DNA from 4 places in the Rhizobium sp. 42MFCr.1 genome. Region 4 is predicted to be linked to each of the others. Evidence: predicted binding sites of a transcription regulator. Region 4 holds the regulator's gene; each other region holds the start of a gene.

Region 1 (4,737 bases), on a different contig from region 4:
TGATGGCCGTGCCATGCTGGTCGTCATGGAAAACCGGGATCTTCATGGTCTTGCGGAGGCGGCGCTCGATCTCGAAACATTCCGGCGCCTTGATGTCCTCGAGATTGATGCCGCCGAAGGTCGGCTCGAGCGAGGCGACGGTCGAGACCATCTGATCGACACTCGTTGCATCGACCTCGATATCGAAGACATCGATGTTGGCAAACTTCTTGAAGAGGACGGCCTTACCCTCCATGACCGGCTTTGATGCCAGCGGACCGATATTGCCGAGGCCGAGAACGGCCGTACCGTTGGAAATGACCGCTACGAGATTTGCGCGCGAGGTATAGTCGGCGGCCGTCTCGGGATTGTCGCGGATGGCGAGACAGGGTGCTGCGACGCCGGGGGAATAGGCCAGCGCCAGGTCGCGCTGGTTGCCGAGCGGCTTGATTGCCTGGATTTCAAGCTTGCCCGGACGCGGATAGCGATGGAAGTAGAGCGCCTGCTCGTCGAGGCTTCCACCTGCCAAATTCTTTTCCGTCTTGGACTTTTCGTGATGATCCATCATCGCCTCCGGCTGCCGCATGCTGTCTTTGAACTGCCTTCAATACATCAAACGGGATGGTCGAACAGTCGGAATTTCCGTTCGAAATGCGAAAACAGCGCAAATCTGCCGTGGGGGGAGCGCAGGTCTGTAGAGACCGGGAAAATCGGGCGTGACAACCGGATGTCATCTTCCTGAAACACGACTCTGGTTTTGGAAGGTCAGGTGAACCATGGGACACGAGCAGGATGCTTGTGAGGGACAATATGGATACGCGGCACTTCCGTACGCTTTTCATTTCCGATGTGCATCTCGGCTCCAAGGCCGCGAAGGTGGACTTCCTGTTGGATTTTCTCAAGCATCACGAGGCCGATACCATCGTCCTCGTCGGCGATATCATCGATGGCTGGCGACTGAAGCGCAGCTGGTACTGGCCGCAGGATTGCAACGACGTGGTCCAGAAGCTGCTGCGCAAGGCGCGCAAGGGCACGCGGGTGGTTTATATCCCCGGCAATCACGACGAATTCCTTCGTGACTTTCCAGGCACCCATTTCGGTGGCATCGAGGTTGCCGAGCGCATCATGCACGAAGCGGCCGACGGCAAGAAGTACCTCGTGCTGCATGGCGACGAGTTCGACGTCGTGGTGCGCAACGCCCGCCTGCTCGCCTATCTCGGCGACTGGGCATACGACATGGCGATCATAATCAATATTGGCCTAGCAGCAATCCGTCGCCGGATGGGGATGCCGTACTGGTCGTTTTCCGCATGGGCCAAGCTTCAGGTGAAGCATGCAGTCAACTTCATCGGCGAGTTCCAGCGCGTCGTTGCCGACGAAGCCCGTAAGCACGGTGCGGACGGCGTGATTTGTGGCCACATTCATCACGCTGTCATGGAAGACATGGACGGGATCCGTTACATCAACACTGGAGACTGGGTCGAAAGCTGTACGGCGATCGCCGAGCATCAAGACGGCGCCTTTGAATTGATCGAATGGCGTTCCATGAGCGGTACGCAGGCGGTCCCGATGGCGATCGGGCATCGCGAAAAGGACGTCGCCCGGCAAGCCGCTTAGGCGCAATCTCCCAAGCCAGCAATTCAATGCATCAGTTTAGCCCGTTGTGTCTTTGCGACAGGCCCTATTTATTTTTTTAAACGTTTCAATCGGGCAATTTCTTGCCATAGTCGCCCTTAGGTTGACGTGATAGGCAGCGTTCAGTTTCCTGCAGGTCCACCTAATGATTCCCGCTCAAAACCCTCAGACAGGCGAGGGCGCCCCGCCGCGCTTTCGGCTTCTCAGTGCCCTGTCTTACTGCGCGCCCCTGCTCGTCAATGGCGTTGCGTTGCCCTTCTTTCCGATGTGGCTTGCACAGCACGAATTCAACGACCACGAGATCGGCGTCATCCTCGCGGTGCCGATGGTCGTGCGCGTGCTCGTCGCCCCGATCGTGGCGATGTATGCCGACCGGATGAGGGAGCGAGCGGATGTGCTGCTGTTTTCCGGAGTCCTGTCGCTGCTGACAGCCATCGCGCTCTACTGGACGAACACATTCTGGCCGGTGCTGATCGTCTACACGATCCAGGGAGCGACCTTTGCCTGTTATGTCCCGGTTGTCGAATCGATCGTGATCTCCGGAGTGCGGCGCTGGGGTCTGGATTACGGCTCCATGCGGGTATGGGGGTCGGTAGCGTTCATCGTCTCCACTCTGATCGGCGGGCAGCTGATCGGGCATTGGGGTGGCGAGATGGTGTTGCCTGTCATGACCTTTGGCTTTGTTATGACTGTTGTGATGGCTATCTATTGTCCCCGGATCGGCCCGACGCGCAGGCGCGGGATACCTGTCGATATCTCGGCTGCAACGGGGAGTTCTCTGCGCCAGCCCCATTTGTTGGCGTTGCTGATCGGGGTCGCAATCCAGCAGTCAAGCCACGCGGTGCTGCAGGCCTTCGCATCCCTCTACTGGCGAGAACTCGGCTTTTCCGGCACCGAGATCGCCGTTTTGTGGAGTGCTGGCGTTGCGGCCGAAGTGACCGTCTTCTTTCTTTCCCGCCGGCTGAACCGCCGGTTCAGCGCCTGGACGCTAATCCGGTTCGGGGCGGCGGTCAGCGTGTGTCGCTGGATTCTGTTCCCGATGCATTGGGGGTTCTGGGGCTTCTTCCTGCTTCAGTGCATGCATTCCTGCACCTATGCGTTCGTGCATACGGGCGTGCAGACACGTATCGTCGCCTCGGTGCAGGAGACGCAGGAATCGTCGGCGCAGGGCGCGTATTTCTTCTACAACGGCATGTTCATGGGGCTGATGACCATCGCCTCCGGTTACATCTACGCTTGGCTCGGCCTCGCAAGCTACTACGTGATGGCACTCGTCGCCCTGACCGGTCTCGGGCTGGTTATCGCGGCTTACTATCTTCAGCCCCAGAGCGTCGTTTCCGGCGGGAAAACGAGAGAGGCCGTATAACGCAGTCCCGGTTCGCGGTCGCGAGCAAGCAGCAGCGGTCCATCGAGGTCGACGAACTCGGCGTCCTGGGCCAGCAGCACGGCTGGCGCCATTGCCAGCGACGTGCCGACCATGCAGCCGACCATGATCTTGAAATCAAGGCGTTGCGCCTCTTTCTTCATCACAAGCGCCTCCGTGAGGCCACCCGTTTTGTCGAGCTTGATATTGATCGCGTCGTAGCGGTCGCGAAGGCTGGCGAGGTCCCCGGTATGGTGGACGCTTTCATCCGCGCAAACGAGGACGGGACGACGGATCTCCGCCAGAAATTCATCCTTGCCGGCCGGCAGCGGCTGTTCGACCAAGGCGACGCCCATATCGGCAGCGATGCGCAGATGATGCTCAAGCGTTTCGTCAGGCCAGCCCTCATTGGCATCGAGGATGATCGCCGCATTGGGCGCTGCCTCGCGAACCGCGCGGATACGGCTTTCGTCATCGCCGGTGCCGACCTTGACCTTCAGGAGGGCCCGATCGGCGTTTGCGCGCGCCTGTGCAGCCATGACGTCAGGTTCGCCGAGCGAGATCGTGAAGGCGGTCGTCAGCGGCTGCGGCTGCGCCAGGCCAAGCGCCATGATCACGGTTTCGCCCGAACTCTTGGCTTCCAGATCCCAGAGGGCGCAGTCAACGACATTGCGCGCGGCGCCGGGAGGCATAGCTCGCTGAAGTTCCTTTCGCGTCAGGCCGGCTTCAATCAACGGCTTTGCCGCTTCGATCTGTGCTGCCACGCTTTCCATGGTCTCGCCATAACGGCGATAGGGAACGCATTCGCCTCGGCCGGCAAACCCGTTTTCCCGGATTATGCAGAGGATCACGTCTGCCGACGTTTTGGCGCCCCGCGAGATCGAGAATGTGCCCGCTATGGGGAAGGAATCCGTCTGAATTTCAAGTGACCGTGGCATATTTGCAATCCTGCGCGCATGGAAATTTGGTGCGGCTTGGGTATATTGATCCGAAGCGGCGAACCGTTAGTTCGCGAGTCGGCAATGTCGCCGTAAGCCTTGAAAGACACAAGCGTTTTGAAGTCCGAAACCCGTAACGCCGCCTCACTGCATGTGGACGACCAGAGCCATGGCGCGGGTCAGTTCGTTCATATCGAAGGGAACTGGCGAAGCGCCAACCTGCATCTCGTTTTGCGTGACTTCGACAAGCTTACCGCCGGCCGAAGCGGCGAGGTGACACTCGACCTATCAGGCGTGACCGATATCGACACCGCGGGCGTCTGGCTGCTCTGCCGGCTGAAGAAGCAGGTGGAAGGCGCCGGTGGGACCGTGCGCTTCGAAGGCAGTAACACCCATATCGACGAGATGATCGCGGAGTTTTCCGAGGAACCGCCGCAGCCCGAGCAGGAGCCGCAGCCAAGCGCAAGCTGGCCGGAGCGGATCTTCGCACCGATCGGCAAGATCACCTCCGAGCTCTGGAACAACCTCGCGGCCGCGATGTATATCCTCGGCTCCGCTGTCCGCGGCGCGCAAATGAAATTCGGGCGAGGCAGCGGCGTATCGCCGGCGTCGATCGTCAACCAGATCGACCACATGGGCGTGCGCGCGGTGCCGATCATATTGCTGATGTCGTTTCTGATTGGTGCGATCATCGCGCAGCAGGGCGCCTTTCAGCTCCGCTATTTTGGCGCCGAAGTCTTCGTCGTCGATCTAGTCGGTATCCTGCAGCTTCGCGAAATCGGTGTGCTTCTCACCGCCATCATGATTGCCGGCCGCTCGGGC
Region 2 (4,737 bases), on a different contig from region 4:
ATCGACGGGGCTCTTCAGAATGGCAGTCATGATTTCGAAAGGCGTCGCAACGGCCTTGTCTATACCGATTGCGGCTACTGCCTCCGGCGTCAGCGTCACGGACTTCGCAGATCGCGAAATGACCATGCCGCCTTTCGAAAGGACCCCCTTGTCGAAATCCTGCCAGCTCGATCGGGCCAGATTGAAAAGCCGCCGGCGCTCGGTAAGCGTCTTTTCCATATTCGGGTCGGGGTCGATGAAAATATCACGATGGTCGAAAGCGGCGACCAGCCGGATTTTTGGCGACAGCAACATGCCGTTGCCGAACACATCGCCGGACATGTCGCCGACGCCCGCAACGGTGAACGGCGTGGTCTGGATGTCGATGTCCATTTCGCGGAAGTGGCGCTTCACGGTTTGCCAAGCACCACGGGCGGTGATGCCCATCTTCTTGTGATCGTAGCCAGCCGAGCCACCCGAGGCGAAGGCATCGTCCAGCCAGAAGCCGGCCTCCTGGGCGAGCGCGTTGGCGGTATCCGAGAATGTGGCCGTCCCCTTGTCGGCGGCCACGACAAAATAGGGATCGTCGCCGTCAAGCCTTACCGTGTCCTTCGGCGGCACGATATCGGCGCCACTGATGTTGTCGGTGATCGACAGCAGCGTGCGGATATAGGTTTTGTAGGCTTCGCGGCCGGCGTTGAAGATCTCGTCCCGGTTACCGCCGATCGGGAGCTTCTTCGGATAGAAGCCGCCCTTTGCGCCGACTGGCACGATGACGGCGTTCTTGACCTGCTGTGCCTTCACGAGCCCGAGGACTTCGGTGCGATAATCTTCCGCACGATCGGACCAACGCAAGCCACCGCGCGCCACCTTGCCGAACCGCAGGTGCACGCCTTCGACTTCGACACCATAGACGAACATCTCGCGGAATGGTCGGGGTTCCGGCAACCCGTCGACCAGATTGGGATCAAGCTTGAAGGCCAGCATCGCTTTCGGCGAGCCGTCCGGATTGCGCTGGAAGTAGTTGGTTCTCAGGGTTGCGTCCACGACGTTGACGTAGCGCCGCAGGATCCGATCGTCATCGAGGCTCGGCACGTCGGAGAGTGCTGCTTCGATCTTTTCGTGCTGTTCGCTTGCCTTCTTCATCCGCGCCTTGTCGGTGATCTTGGGATCAAGCGTGTCGTGGAACAGCCGAAAGATCATCGCCGCGATTGCCGGGTATTTATCGAGCGTCGTTGCAATATAGTCGAGCGAATAAGGGATGCCGGCCTGGCGCAGATAGCGTGCGTAGGCGCGAAGAACGCTGGTTTCGCGTGCGGTCAGGCCCGCCGAGACGATCAGCCGGTTGAAGGTGTCATTGTCAATCAGCCCGCCGAACGCTGCAAGGAAGGCTTCTTCCAAGGTTGCTCCGTGGCGGTGAAGGTCGATCTCGATACCGCCTCGGGCCTCGAGCTCCATGTCGTGCAGCACGACCAGCTTTTCCGAGCCGCCGGGTAGGGTGACATCAATATCGAATGTTCCTTCGCTGATGACATTAAAGCCGAGGTTTTCAAGCAATGGCACGCGGCGGGACAAAGCGAGCTGGCCGCCGGAATGGAAAATCTTCAGGCACAGCAGTTCGATCCCATCCTTTTCCCGCGTGTAGAACGCAATACGGATTGGTTCGCCAGCCGCGCAGGCGGCGATGTCCTCGAGATCATAGTAGGTCTCTTCCGGCGGGAAGAGATCCTGGAAGGCATGGCTTACCTGCAGGCGCGGCGCCTTCGGTCCGGCAAGCGCCTCGAAGCGGTCATCCCAGCGCGCGGTGATCGCGCGGATGGCCTCCTCCAGCTTTGCCTGTGGCACGCGTGGGGTTTTGCCTCCGGACCGACCGATGATAAAATGGACGCGCGCAACTCCGCCTTCGGGGAAGGCCGGGTAGTAGGCCGAGACACGGCCGTCATAGACGGTCTTCAGATAGGCTCCGATCTTCTCACGCACGATCGAATCGTACTCTTCGCGCGGCACATAGACGATCACGGAAACGAAACGATCGAAGTGATCGATGCGCGGCAGCGCCCGCACGCGCGGCCGATCGGCGAGATCATTGATCTGTTCGGCAAAGCTCGCCAGAAGCGTCGTATCGATCTGGAAGAGGTCGTCGCGCGGATAGGATTCCAGCGTGTTGTCCAGCATGCGGCCGGAGTGGCTCATGGGGTCAAAGCCGAAATGTTCCTTCACTCGTTCGATCTTGGAGCGGAGCAACGGGATATCGCTGGCGAGCGACGTGTAGGCAGTGGAGGTGAAGAGACCGACGATGCGCAACTCGCCGGTCACATTCCCGTTGGTATCGAAGCGCTTGACACCGACATAGTCCATATAGGCGCGGCGATGGACAATCGACTTGACGTTGGCCTTAGTGACGATCAGGAAATCCGGACCATCGAGGAATGCCAGAATTTCAGGCGTGGTCGTAACGGCGTCCCTGCCGGTGCGCAGAACGAGTACGTCTGGGTTGGAGAGAATGCCGAGACCGGTGCCCTTGTCGCGCTCAACCTTCGCGCTCGCGCCCTTTCCGGAATAGACATATTCGCGCATTCCGAGGAAGGTGAAGTTCGCGTCGCGCAGCCACGTCAGGAAGGCAAGCGCTTCATCCCTTTCCGCTTTCCGGCGGCTGGCATTGTAAGCGGAAAGCTCATCGATCACGGTTCCGAGCTTGTCCAGCATGGGCCTCCAGTCGGAAACCGTCACGCGCACCTGCTCGACCACCGTCTTTATCCGCTTGACGAGGTCTGCGGCCTGGGCTGTCGTTAGAGGGGCAAGATGCAGCTGGATATGGCTGACGCGATTGGCCGGCTCGCTCGGGAGATCGGCGGAGTAAAGTTCCGGCGCCTTGCCATCCTCCATCACCAGGATCGGATGCACGGCCATGTAGAGGTCGCGATAGCTGCTGGTAACTTCGCCCATTACCGATTCATACAGGAACGGCATGTTGTGGTCGGTGACCGTGAGAACGGATACGGCAACGCCGTCGGGCTCCACATCGGCGATGGTCTCGATGGTGATCCGTGCCGAATTGCTGCCCCAGGCCGCGAGCTCCTTGGCGGAATGGATGGCCGAAAGCGCCAGCATCTCCGGTGTGTAGCGTTCCAGGTCGTCGCCGCTGGCGCGACCGAACAGGAACTCGGGATTGAGGTAGGCTTCCCCCGTTGCCGTCGCGATCTTGGTCGCGCTCTCCAGTTGTTTTTCGCGCTTCGGATTGTTTCGGCCAGCCATCGCAGATACTCCTCATCTCCTCGATTTGGCGCAAGTTAGCAGAAGATTTGACGAAAGAATCTCTAAAAGACGGCATCCCGAGGCAGCTTTCATGCGTTTTTGGCCGCCGGGACGCAAATTTTCGAAAGATTTTTGGTTTGCCGTAAGTACGTGGAAATTCTTGAGGGGCGACGTTGGCATGCCTGCATGAAGGGCAGTTGACAGTGAAGCTGCAAAAAGGGGATCAACACTCATTGGAAGCCGAGTCGAGCATCATGTCGGAAAATGCCGCAGGAACTGTCATCGTTATCTCTAGCCACGTTGTGCGCGGCTCCGTCGGAAATCGTGCAGCGGTCTTTGCACTAGAGACGCTTGGTCACCAGGTCTGGGCGTTGCCGACGATCGTGCTTCCGTGGCATCCCGGTCACGGTCGGTCGACGCGGCTAACGTTCACCGAAAGCGATTTTGACGCGGCTATCGACGATCTCATTCGCGCGCCTTGGATCGGCGAGGTGAAGGCGGTTCTTTCCGGCTATTTCGGCAATGCCGCGCAGGCGCGCTCGGTTGCTCGGCTCGTGACGGCTTTGCGCGAGCACAAGCCGGACCTGCTCTATGTTTGCGATCCGGTCATGGGGGATCTGGGTGGTCTCTACGTACCACAGGCAACGGCGGAGGCGATCAGGGATCATCTGATACCACTGGCTTCGCTTGCGACGCCCAATCGATACGAACTGGCCTGGCTTGTAGGTGCCCCGCTGGAGGACAATACGGCGATTATGGACGCCGCCCTGTCGCTGGGGCCCTCCCGCATGCTGGTGACGTCAGCGGTGCCGATGATGGCCGGCGGCACAGGGAACCTCTATCTTTCGGGGCGTCATGCGCTGCTGGCGGAGCATCGCCTTATCGACAAGCCGCCGAATGGTCTCGGAGATCTACTTGCCGCGCTGTTTCTGTCGCGACTTCTTTCCGGCATGGAGGACGAGAAGGCGCTTCAGCTTGCAACGGCAAGCGTCTACGAGGTGCTTGCCCGCGCCGTAAAGCGGGGCAGCGATGAATTGACGCTGGCAAGCGACTCGTCGAGCCTGGCAACGCCGATGGCGATGGTCCAGATGCGGCGCTTGATGCATCCGGCGCAAAGGCGCAAAAGCTGACGACGCTTCCTATCTTGCAGTGCGATATTGATCTTGCCGGGCGCAAGCTGTAATCGAAGATCATGCAGCGTTTTCCAAACACCCTTCTCGACGGTTATCGCAACTTTATGAACGGGCGTTACACGGACGCCCGTGATCGCTATAAAGCGCTGGCCGAGCACGGCCAAAACCCAAGTACGCTGGTGGTCGCATGTTCGGATTCGCGCGCTGCGCCCGAGCTGATATTCGATGCCGGTCCCGGCGAACTGTTCGTCATCCGCAACGTGGCCAATATGGTGCCGCCCTACGAGCCGGACGGCCATTTCCATGCCACCTCGGCTGCGCTGGAATTCGCGGTTCAGGCCTTGAAGGTTACGGACATCGTGGTCATGGG
Region 3 (4,737 bases), on a different contig from region 4:
TGGCCGAAGGACTATAGCGGCGAACCGCTCGTCTCCTTCTCTGCCGAGGAGGCAAATGAACTCGGCCTGAAGATCGGTGACACCATCACCGTCAACGTGCTCGGCCGCAACATCACCGCGAGGATTGCGAGCCTGCGCAAGGTCGAGTGGGAGTCGCTTTCCATCAACTTCGTGATGATCTTCTCGCCGAATACATTTCGCGGCGCCCCGCACGCCTGGCTGGCGACGCTCACCGACCCGACGGCGACCTCTGGCCAGGAGGCCGCGATCTTGAAGTCCGTTACAAACACGTATCCGACCATCACAAGCGTGCGGGTCAAGGACGCGATCGACATCGTCAACACGCTGGTGGCGCAGTTGGCGACGGCGATCCGCGCCGCCGCCTCCGTTGCGCTGGTCGCCTCGGTCCTGGTTCTGGCCGGCGCGCTGGCCGCCGGTAACCGCGCCCGTACCCATGACGCGGTCGTCCTCAAGACACTCGGCGCGACGAGGCGAATGCTGATCCGTGGCTTCTGCTACGAATATTTGATCCTTGGGGCGGCGACCGCAGTCTTCGCCCTTTTTGCCGGCAGCGTTGCGGCCTGGTTCATCACCGCCCGGATCATGCGCATCCCCTCGCACTTCCTGCCCGATGTTGCCGGCCTGACACTTGTGACGGCTCTGGTCCTGACCGTTGGTATCGGACTCATCGGCACCTGGCGCATCCTCGGCCAGAAAGCGGCACCCGTTTTGCGCGAACTCTGATTGATCAAACGGAGAAATTTCCTTCACCTTACGGCGATTTAACCCGATCGCGGGTTGCAAGGGCCTTGTTTGCGAAAGCCGAAAGGCTCATATTGTGTGCAGGCATGCTGGGCTCCGCAGCGGCGCCCGGGTCGTTGACCCGCCACCGTGTCCACACCGGAGCTTATAAGAGGAAACTATGGCTGACCTTCGTAATTACCAAGGCCGCGTACAGACTGGCGAGATGATCGACCAGGGCCTGCGCAGCTATATGCTCAAGGTCTACAACCTGATGGCGCTGGGTTTGGCGATCACGGGTGTAGCCGCCTATCTGGGCTTCAATTTCGCCGTCCAGGACGGCCAGCTGACGCAGTTTGGCGTATTGCTTTTCCAGTCGCCGCTCCGTTGGGTGATCATCCTTGCACCGCTGGCTGCCGTGTTCTTCCTGAGCTTCAGGATTAACCGGATGAGCGTTGCCGCCGCGCAGACGACCTTCTGGGTCTACGCCGCGCTGGTGGGCCTGTCGCTTTCGTCGATCTTCCTGGTCTACACGCAGTCGAGCATCACGCAGACGTTCTTCGTGACGGCCGCCTCCTTTGGTGCGCTGTCGCTTTACGGCTACACGACCAAGCGTGATCTCTCCGCGATGGGCTCGTTCCTGATCATGGGTCTCTTCGGCCTGATCATCGCGTCGATCGTGAACATCTTCCTGGCATCGTCTGCCCTGCAGTTCGCGGTCTCCGCGATCGGCGTGCTGATCTTCGCAGGCCTTACCGCCTACGACACGCAGCGCATCAAGGAAATGTACTACGCAGCAGACGGCGCGGATGTTGCCGGCCGCAAGGCAATCATGGGCGCACTGACCCTGTATCTGGACTTCATCAACCTCTTCATGTTCCTCCTGCAGTTCATGGGCGACCGCAAATAAGGAACAGGAACGTTATCGAAAAAGGCGGCTTCGGCCGCCTTTTTTGTTGCTCGATCATGCCGAGGATGATTTCTGGAAGAGTCCATCGTCATATCTGCCGGCCGACCGAATGCCCATCTTCCTCCGCGACGCTTCCTCATCCGACCTCCCTGCCATCACGGCCATCTATCGCGAATCCGTACTGAACGGTGTCGCAAGCTACGAGATCGTCCCACCGGACGAGAGCGAGATGGCGGCACGATTTTCCGCAATCACGGGCCAGAGCTACCCCTACATCGCCGCGATCGATGAGAATGGCGGGCTGCTTGGTTACGCCTACGCCTCGGCCTTCCGCACGCGGCCGGCCTATCGCTGGATGGTCGAGGATTCGATCTACCTGGGGCCGGAAGCGCGCGGCAAGGGAATTGGAAGGCTGCTGCTCGCCGAACTGATCCAACGCTGCACCGATCTCGGCTTTCGCCAGATGGTGGCCGTGATCGGCGGCGCGCATCCGGCATCCATTGCCCTGCATCAGACACTGGGCTTTGCAGAAACCGGCCGACTCAAGGCAACAGGCTACAAGCACGGTCGCTGGCTCGACACGATGATCATGCAGCGTGCCCTGGGTGATGGGGCGGCGACCGACCCCGATGCCTCGACCTATCCAGGCACGCTGTTCAAGGCCTGAGCTCGAGCTACTTCTCGACCAGCTTCAACGCCTTGTTGAAGACCTTCAGAACCTGGGGGAGTTCGTGCCCACGCTTCAGGATAACGCCGTGCGTATTGATAACGGAATAAGCACCCTGCTTGGCAGTGAGCTTCGGATTCTTCTCGATGCGAAAGAGTGGCATTTCACCTGATCGCTTGAAAACGGAGAAGACGGCACGATCCTTCAGATGATCGATCGCATAGTCCCGCCACTCGCCCTCGCCGACCATGCGGCCATAAATCCATAAAATCGCGTCGAGCTCGCGTCGGTGGAATGTAACCGGCGCTGGATCCTTGCTCTGCTTGTATTCCTTGAGATCTACGACGACTGAGGAACTGTTGTCGGCTGACCGGCTCTCGCCGCGCCGCAAATCCGGCTGATCTGTCATCAGTCTCCCTGTGCCTCCGCTTGTGACGGGTACATGACAGTTTGCCTTAGCGTTTACAAATTGCAAGCGGGCGATCAGTCACATTAATCATAGTCTGTGCAATCTCCCGAGCGCCGCAATTCAGTCAAAACAGCGCCTCATTTGGAGGAGAAATTCCCTCACGACTGCGCCGCGGGGCCGTTCGGACCCGCGTCGCACCTGATTTGCGCATGATCTTTTTGCCGGATTTGGTCTGCTGAAAAGGTTTTGTGCGAGTTTGGCGCCAGCGCGCCAAAGGGCCCGGCTGACCGTATCGACCTTAACCCCAGCCCCGAATACGATCAGCCGGGCCGCCCCGTTTTCCATCCGCAAGGCAGATGAAACGGTCAGATATTCTTCCCAGCCATGACGACCGTCGCTCCGAGAATCGCCGATGGATTGCCGTCGGCGGTGGAGGATTGAAGTAGAATCGCGCAGCCCTCAAGATCCGGCTTCTGCATCACGCTGGCCGGCAGCGTCAAGCTCGTTTCCTTGCCCTCCCACATGCCGACGGTTTCGACATCGGCAACGCTGTTCAGATAAGCAATCTTCTGACCGCTGTTTTCGCCCTTCTCGACCTCGATGGTCTTCTCGCGGTTGAAATAGACCATGACGACATTGGCTTTGCCCTGGCCCGCGCCAATCTTGATCTCGAGTTGGTCGTCGCGCATCTGTGCGGTGACCGGCACCGACAATCCCTTGCCTTCGGCTGCATAGCTATCGATTTTCTTATTGATCGCGCCCAGGTCGGCCCCTGCCACATGATCACGACCATTGACGATCACCTGCGGCGTATAGACATTGGCGCGGCCCATGGTCTGCGCGTAGCCATACTGGCGCTCGGTGTTTTCTTTCGAACTCAGCGTGTCGGCCCAGCCCATGTAGTTCCAGTAGTCGACGTGATAAGCGAGGGCAATAACGCCGCCAGCCTCGACAATCTTGCGGAAAGCCGCATCGGCTGGAGGACAAGAAGAACATCCCTGCGAGGTGAAGAGTTCGACCACGCCTTTTGGCGCGTCCTGGGCAAACAGTGGGCCGGCAAGCGCCACACCTGCAACCAGAGAAATCAGAAACCGCGGGGACATTCACTGCACCTTTTCTTCAGCAACCACCGCCACCCTTCGCCATAGGTTCCGATGTCTGAACGTAGAGATAATGGTTCCCGATCTAAACGGAAAGTCACGAAGGGGTGAGACCAAGCTTCGGAGAAGCCAAGCTGAAACACATCAGCGTGACCGGGCATCTAAATACCTCGTACTCAAACAAAAAACCGCCGGAAATCTCTTTCCGGCGGCCATTGTCATGCAAGTCTGTTAACAATCAGGCAGCGAGATCGCGCAGAACCGTCTGCAGGATGCCACCGTTGTTGAGGTAGACCACTTCGTCGAGCGTATCGACGCGCGACAGCAGCGGAACTTCCTTCACGGTGCCGTCCCCGTAGGTAATCTTGGCGATCTTCTTTTCGCGCGGCTTGATGTTCTCAAGGCCCTCGATGCTGACGATTTCGTCGCCCTTCAGGCCGAGGCTTGCCCAGGTCGTGCCCTCTTCGAAGACGAATGGGATGACGCCCATTCCGACCAGGTTCGATCGGTGAATACGCTCGAAGGACTGTGCAATGACCGCCTTCACGCCGAGCAGGTTGGTGCCCTTCGCTGCCCAGTCGCGGGACGAGCCGTTGCCGTACTCGACGCCAGCAAAGATGACGAGCGGAACGCCCTCGGCCTTATACTGCATAGCCGCGTCATAGATCGATTCCTCTTCCTTCGACGGATAGTGGATGGTGTAGCCACCTTCCTTGCCGTTCGGGCCGAGCATGTGGTTGCGGATACGGATATTGGCGAACGTGCCACGCATCATGACTTCATGGTTGCCGCGACGCGTGCCGTACTGGTTGAAGTCGGCAACACCGACGTGGTTCTCAAGCAGGTAAGCACCAGCCGGAGACGCAGCCTTGATCGAACCGGCAGGCGAAATGTGGTCGGTGGTGATCTT
Region 4 (4,737 bases):
CCCTGCCGATCGGCGTTGCCGCTTCGATTTACCTCGAGGAATTTGCACCGAAGAACAAGCTGACGGACCTGATCGAGGTCAACATCAACAACCTCGCGGCGGTTCCCTCCATCGTCTACGGTCTGCTCGGTCTTGCTGTTTTCATCAACTTCGCCGGCCTGCCGCGTTCAGCGTCGCTGGTTGGTGGTCTGGTACTGACCCTGATGACCTTGCCCACGATCATCATCGCGACCCGCGCAGCGCTTCGCGCCGTCCCGCCATCGATCCGCTCGGCCGCGCTCGGCCTCGGCGCCTCCAAGATGCAGATGGTCTTCCACCACGTCCTGCCGCTTGCGATGCCCGGTATCCTGACCGGCACGATTATCGGTCTGGCGCACGCGCTCGGGGAGACGGCGCCGCTGCTTTTGATCGGCATGGTCGCTTTCGTCGCGAATGCTCCGGCGACGCCCATGGAGCCTTCGACGGCCCTGCCGGTGCAGGTCTACATGTGGGCCAATGAAGCCGAGCGCGCCTTCGTCGAGCGGACCTCCGGCGCCATTATCGTCCTGCTCCTATTCCTGATCCTCATGAACCTCGGAGCCATCCTCTTGCGTCGTCGCTTTGAGCGCCGCTGGTAAACGGAGTAAACATTATGAACATGTTGACGGAAGCAGCAGTTGAGAAAGCGGTTGATCAGAAGATGAACACCATTCCCTACAAGATGATCGGCCAGGACGTCTCCGTTTACTACGGCGAGAAGCGCGCGCTGTTCGACGTGAAGCTGAACATCCGTGAAAACACGGTGACCGCCCTGATTGGCCCATCCGGTTGCGGCAAGTCCACCTTCCTGCGCAGCCTGAACCGCATGAACGACACGATCGACGGTTGCCGCGTCGCTGGCAAGATCACGCTCGATGGCGAAGATATCTACGATCCGGATATCGACGTTGTGGAGCTTCGCGCGCGTGTAGGCATGGTGTTCCAGAAGCCCAACCCGTTCCCGAAGACGATCTACGAAAACGTCGCCTACGGTCCGCGTATCCATGGGCTCGCCAAGTCGAAGGCCGACATGGACCAGATCGTCGAACACAGCCTGCAGCGCGCCGGCCTCTGGAATGAGGTGAAGGATCGCGTTCACGAAGCCGGCACCGGTCTTTCCGGTGGTCAGCAGCAGCGCCTCTGCATCGCCCGCGCCGTCGCCGTCAGCCCCGAAGTCATCCTGATGGACGAGCCATGCTCGGCACTCGATCCGATTGCAACGGCCAAGGTCGAGGAGCTCATCCACGAGCTCCGCGAGAACTACACGATTGTCATCGTGACGCACTCGATGCAGCAGGCCGCCCGTGTTTCGCAGCGCACAGCCATGTTCCACCTTGGCAACCTCGTCGAGGAGAATGACACCGACAAGATGTTCACCAACCCGGACGATCCGCGCACCCAGGACTACATCATGGGCCGCTTCGGTTGATCGGCCGTCTCGGTAGCACTTACGATATTCAAGGATGAGCCCTATGGCATCGACACATATCTTTTCTGCCTACGACGATGATTTGAAGTTCCTGTCCCGCCGTATCTCGGAAATGGGCGGCTTGGCCGAGCAGATGGTCTCGGATGCAGTACGCGCGCTCGTAAACGGCGATACGGTTCTTGCCCAGAAGGTCATCTCGGACGATGTGATCCTCGACCACGCGGAGCGCGAGATCGGCGACAAGGCGATCGTCACGATCGCCCGCCGCCAGCCGATGGCGGCCGATCTTCGCGAGATCATGGGCTCCATCCGCATCGCGGCAGACCTGGAGCGCGTCGGCGACCTGGGCAAGAACACTGCCAAGCGCGTCATTGCCGTACAGAGCGCCGGCGTGCCGCGCAAGCTCGCCCGCGGCCTCGAGCACCTGTCCGAGCTCGCCCTCGTCCAACTCAAGGAAGTCCTCGACGTCTACACGAGCCGTGCTGCCGACAAAGCAAAATCGGTCCGTGAGCGCGACGAGGAAATCGACGCGATGTACACCTCGCTGTTCCGTGAAATGCTCACCTACATGATGGAAGATCCGCGCAACATCACCAGCTGCACGCATCTTCTGTTCTGCGCCAAGAACATCGAGCGCATCGGCGACCACGCCACCAACATTGCCGAAACGATCTACTACATGGCCACCGGTGCCCAGCCGGAAGGCGAACGTCCGAAGGACGATACCGCCAACACCGTCGGCGCAGTCACTGAATAGTCATTCCGCGACCGCGCCCCCAGGAGACCGAAACGAATGATCCCTAAAGTAGCTGTCGTTGAAGACGAAGAAGCGCTGAGCGTGCTTCTCCGCTATAACCTTGAGGCCGAAGGCTTTGAGGTCGATACCATCCTGCGCGGCGACGAGGCCGAGATCCGGCTTCAGGAACGCACGCCGGACCTTCTCATCCTCGATTGGATGTTGCCGGGCGTGTCTGGCATCGAGCTCTGCCGCCGCCTGCGCATGCGGCCGGAAACCGAGCGCCTGCCGATCATCATGCTGACCGCCCGTGGCGAGGAAAGCGAACGGGTTCGCGGCCTCTCGACCGGTGCTGACGATTACGTCGTCAAGCCGTTCTCGACGCCGGAGCTTGTCGCTCGCGTCAAGGCGATGCTGCGTCGTGCCAAGCCCGAGGTGCTCTCGACGCTGCTGAAGTGCGGCGATATCGAGCTGGATCGCGAGACACACCGCGTTCACCGCAAGAGCCGCGAAGTCCGCCTCGGCCCGACCGAATTCCGCCTTCTCGAGTTCTTGATGGCATCGCCCGGCCGCGTCTTCTCGCGCTCGCAGTTGCTCGACGGCGTCTGGGGTCACGACATCTATGTCGACGAGCGTACTGTTGACGTCCATGTCGGCCGCCTGCGCAAGGCTTTGAACTTTTCCAACATGCAGGACGTCATCCGCACCGTGCGCGGTGCCGGCTATTCGATGGAAGCCTGATCCTTTCAGGCGAGAGCCTGAAAGGTCTTTCCAATACAACGAAAAACGGGCCCGCGAAGGCCCGTTTTCTTTATTCCTTATCCGGCTTCCGGGTCAGGCGACCCGGTTAGCGGCCTTGCGGCGCTCGTTGACCGGCTGGTAGGCCATGCGCTGATGATACGTGCAATACGGGGAAGAGTCCGGGGACTCGCAACCGCAGAAGTGGAAGTCGTCATTGAGCGGATCGCCGACCGGCCACTTGCAGGTGCGCTCGGTGAGTTCGGTGAGGCCAAGGCGGCGAGAAATCGGAACGATTACATTTGCGGCCGGACGGAAGCGGACTTCCTCCACCGTATCGATTTCGATCTCTTCCTTGAGCATCGTCGCGCCCTGTTGGCGGGTAACGGTGCGTGTGGTGATCCGCGAGGCGTAGTTCGTGGCGCGGGGCGCCGAAGTCGTGCGCTTGGGGGTTCTGACGGTGGTCGTCGAACCGCCGGCCTTGGCACGGCCGGGCAGACTCAAACGATGGACTTTACCAATGACGGCATTACGACTTACACCGCCAAGTTGTGCTGCGATCTGGCTGGCGCTCAGGCCTTCGGACCACAGCTTCTTCAGTTTTTCAACGCGCTCGTCTGTCCAGTTCATGCCCCTGTCTCCGCCTTATTAGCGTTGGTGTAGGCAGAATCCTTCACCGTTGCCACGGACGTATCCGAGGCAAGAAACGCTTACTCAAATTTTGGTGACTAGTTCCGCCGCATGCAGCCTAGTAATTGAGTTTTAACCTAGTGTGAGGCCGACTCCGTGACAAGAGTCGGTTGAATCTCGGGGAATCGATTTTCAAGTTTTCCCCAACTTGCTGGGCGTGAGAGTCATTTATGCAACATAGTTGTTGATAGGTCGAGCGCCTCGGGATGGCTGCTTGACGCATGCAGCGAAACCTCAGTTTTGTTGACATTGCAGTGCGAAAAGTAAATAGTGCTGCTCGCCGCCGAAAGGCGGCATTTTTAATTTTCCGGACCTGCTTTCCTTAGCCGGAGTCCGGCTGCTGATGATTGCTGATAGGAGATCGCGCCATGGCTGAAGCCGCGCTTTACGACACCTACTCTCGTGCCCCGCTGCGGTTCGAGCGAGGAGAAGGCGTGTGGCTGATCAGCGAAACGGGCGAGCGATATCTTGATTTCGGCGCGGGCGTTGCCGTCACCTCCGTTGGCCACAGCCATCCGCATGTGGTTGGCGCGCTGAAGGAGCAGGCCGACAAGGTCTGGCATCTGTCCAACATCTATGAGATCCCGGGTCAGGAAACACTGGCAAAGCGGCTGACCGATGCGACCTTCGCCGATAAGGTGTTCTTCACGAACTCCGGCGCGGAAGCCTTGGAATGCGCGATCAAGACCGCGCGCCGCTATCAGTTTTCCAAGGGCCATCCCGAGCGGTTCCATATTATCACCTTTGAAGGCGCCTTCCATGGCCGTACGCTGGCGACGATTGCCGCCGGTGGCCAGGAGAAATACCTCGAAGGCTTCGGTCCCAAGGCGCCTGGCTTCGATCAGGTGCCGTTCGGTGATCTCGATGCACTCCGCAGCGCCATCACAAATGAAACGGCCGCGATCCTCATCGAACCTATTCAGGGGGAAGGCGGCGTCCGCCCGGCGACGAACGAGTTCCTGAAGGCACTTCGCGCGATCTGCGACGAGCATGGTCTGCTGCTGATTTTCGATGAAGTGCAGACCGGCATGGGCCGCACGGGCAAGCTCTTTGCGCATGAGTGGTCAGGCGCTACCCCCGATATCATGGCGGTTGCCAAGGGCATCGGCGGCGGCTTCCCGCTCGG

The links. The regulator PhoB, encoded in region 4, activates phosphate uptake and scavenging genes when phosphate is short. The targets are predictions, from matches to a motif close to TGTCATNNANCTGTCAT.
Region 1: a site for PhoB is predicted at 696-712, ahead of C934_RS0100900 (UDP-2,3-diacylglucosamine diphosphatase). Genes of this name have one in related genera too.
Region 2: a site for PhoB is predicted at 3,421-3,437, ahead of C934_RS0122940 (NAD-glutamate dehydrogenase). Genes of this name have one in related genera too.
Region 3: a site for PhoB is predicted at 2,750-2,766, ahead of C934_RS0106040 (DUF2794 domain-containing protein). Genes of this name have one in related genera too.

What each region holds. Positions count from the first base shown of each region.
Region 1 covers NZ_KB897818.1:175,467-180,203, forward strand. The annotation lists gene C934_RS0100895 (NADP-dependent malic enzyme) at 1-544, opposite strand, end outside; gene C934_RS0100900 (UDP-2,3-diacylglucosamine diphosphatase) at 772-1,596, shown strand; gene C934_RS0100905 (MFS transporter) at 1,760-2,980, shown strand; gene dgcA (N-acetyl-D-Glu racemase DgcA) at 2,932-3,915, opposite strand; gene C934_RS0100915 (MlaE family lipid ABC transporter permease subunit) at 4,015-4,737, shown strand, end outside.
Region 2 covers NZ_KB897846.1:26,733-31,469, reverse strand. The annotation lists gene C934_RS0122940 (NAD-glutamate dehydrogenase) at 1-3,234, opposite strand, end outside; gene pdxY (pyridoxal kinase PdxY) at 3,489-4,364, shown strand; gene C934_RS0122930 (carbonic anhydrase) at 4,427-4,737, shown strand, end outside.
Region 3 covers NZ_KB897821.1:103,343-108,079, forward strand. The annotation lists gene C934_RS0106025 (ABC transporter permease) at 1-744, shown strand, start outside; gene C934_RS0106030 (Bax inhibitor-1/YccA family protein) at 923-1,651, shown strand; gene C934_RS0106035 (GNAT family N-acetyltransferase) at 1,761-2,318, shown strand; gene C934_RS0106040 (DUF2794 domain-containing protein) at 2,326-2,727, opposite strand; gene C934_RS0106045 (DUF1223 domain-containing protein) at 3,093-3,830, opposite strand; gene acnA (aconitate hydratase AcnA) at 4,066-4,737, opposite strand, start outside.
Region 4 covers NZ_KB897832.1:6,298-11,034, reverse strand. The annotation lists gene pstA (phosphate ABC transporter permease PstA) at 1-617, shown strand, start outside; gene pstB (phosphate ABC transporter ATP-binding protein PstB) at 632-1,447, shown strand; gene phoU (phosphate signaling complex protein PhoU) at 1,491-2,204, shown strand; gene phoB (phosphate regulon transcriptional regulator PhoB) at 2,241-2,924, shown strand; gene C934_RS0115790 (GcrA family cell cycle regulator) at 3,018-3,551, opposite strand; gene C934_RS0115785 (aspartate aminotransferase family protein) at 3,980-4,737, shown strand, end outside.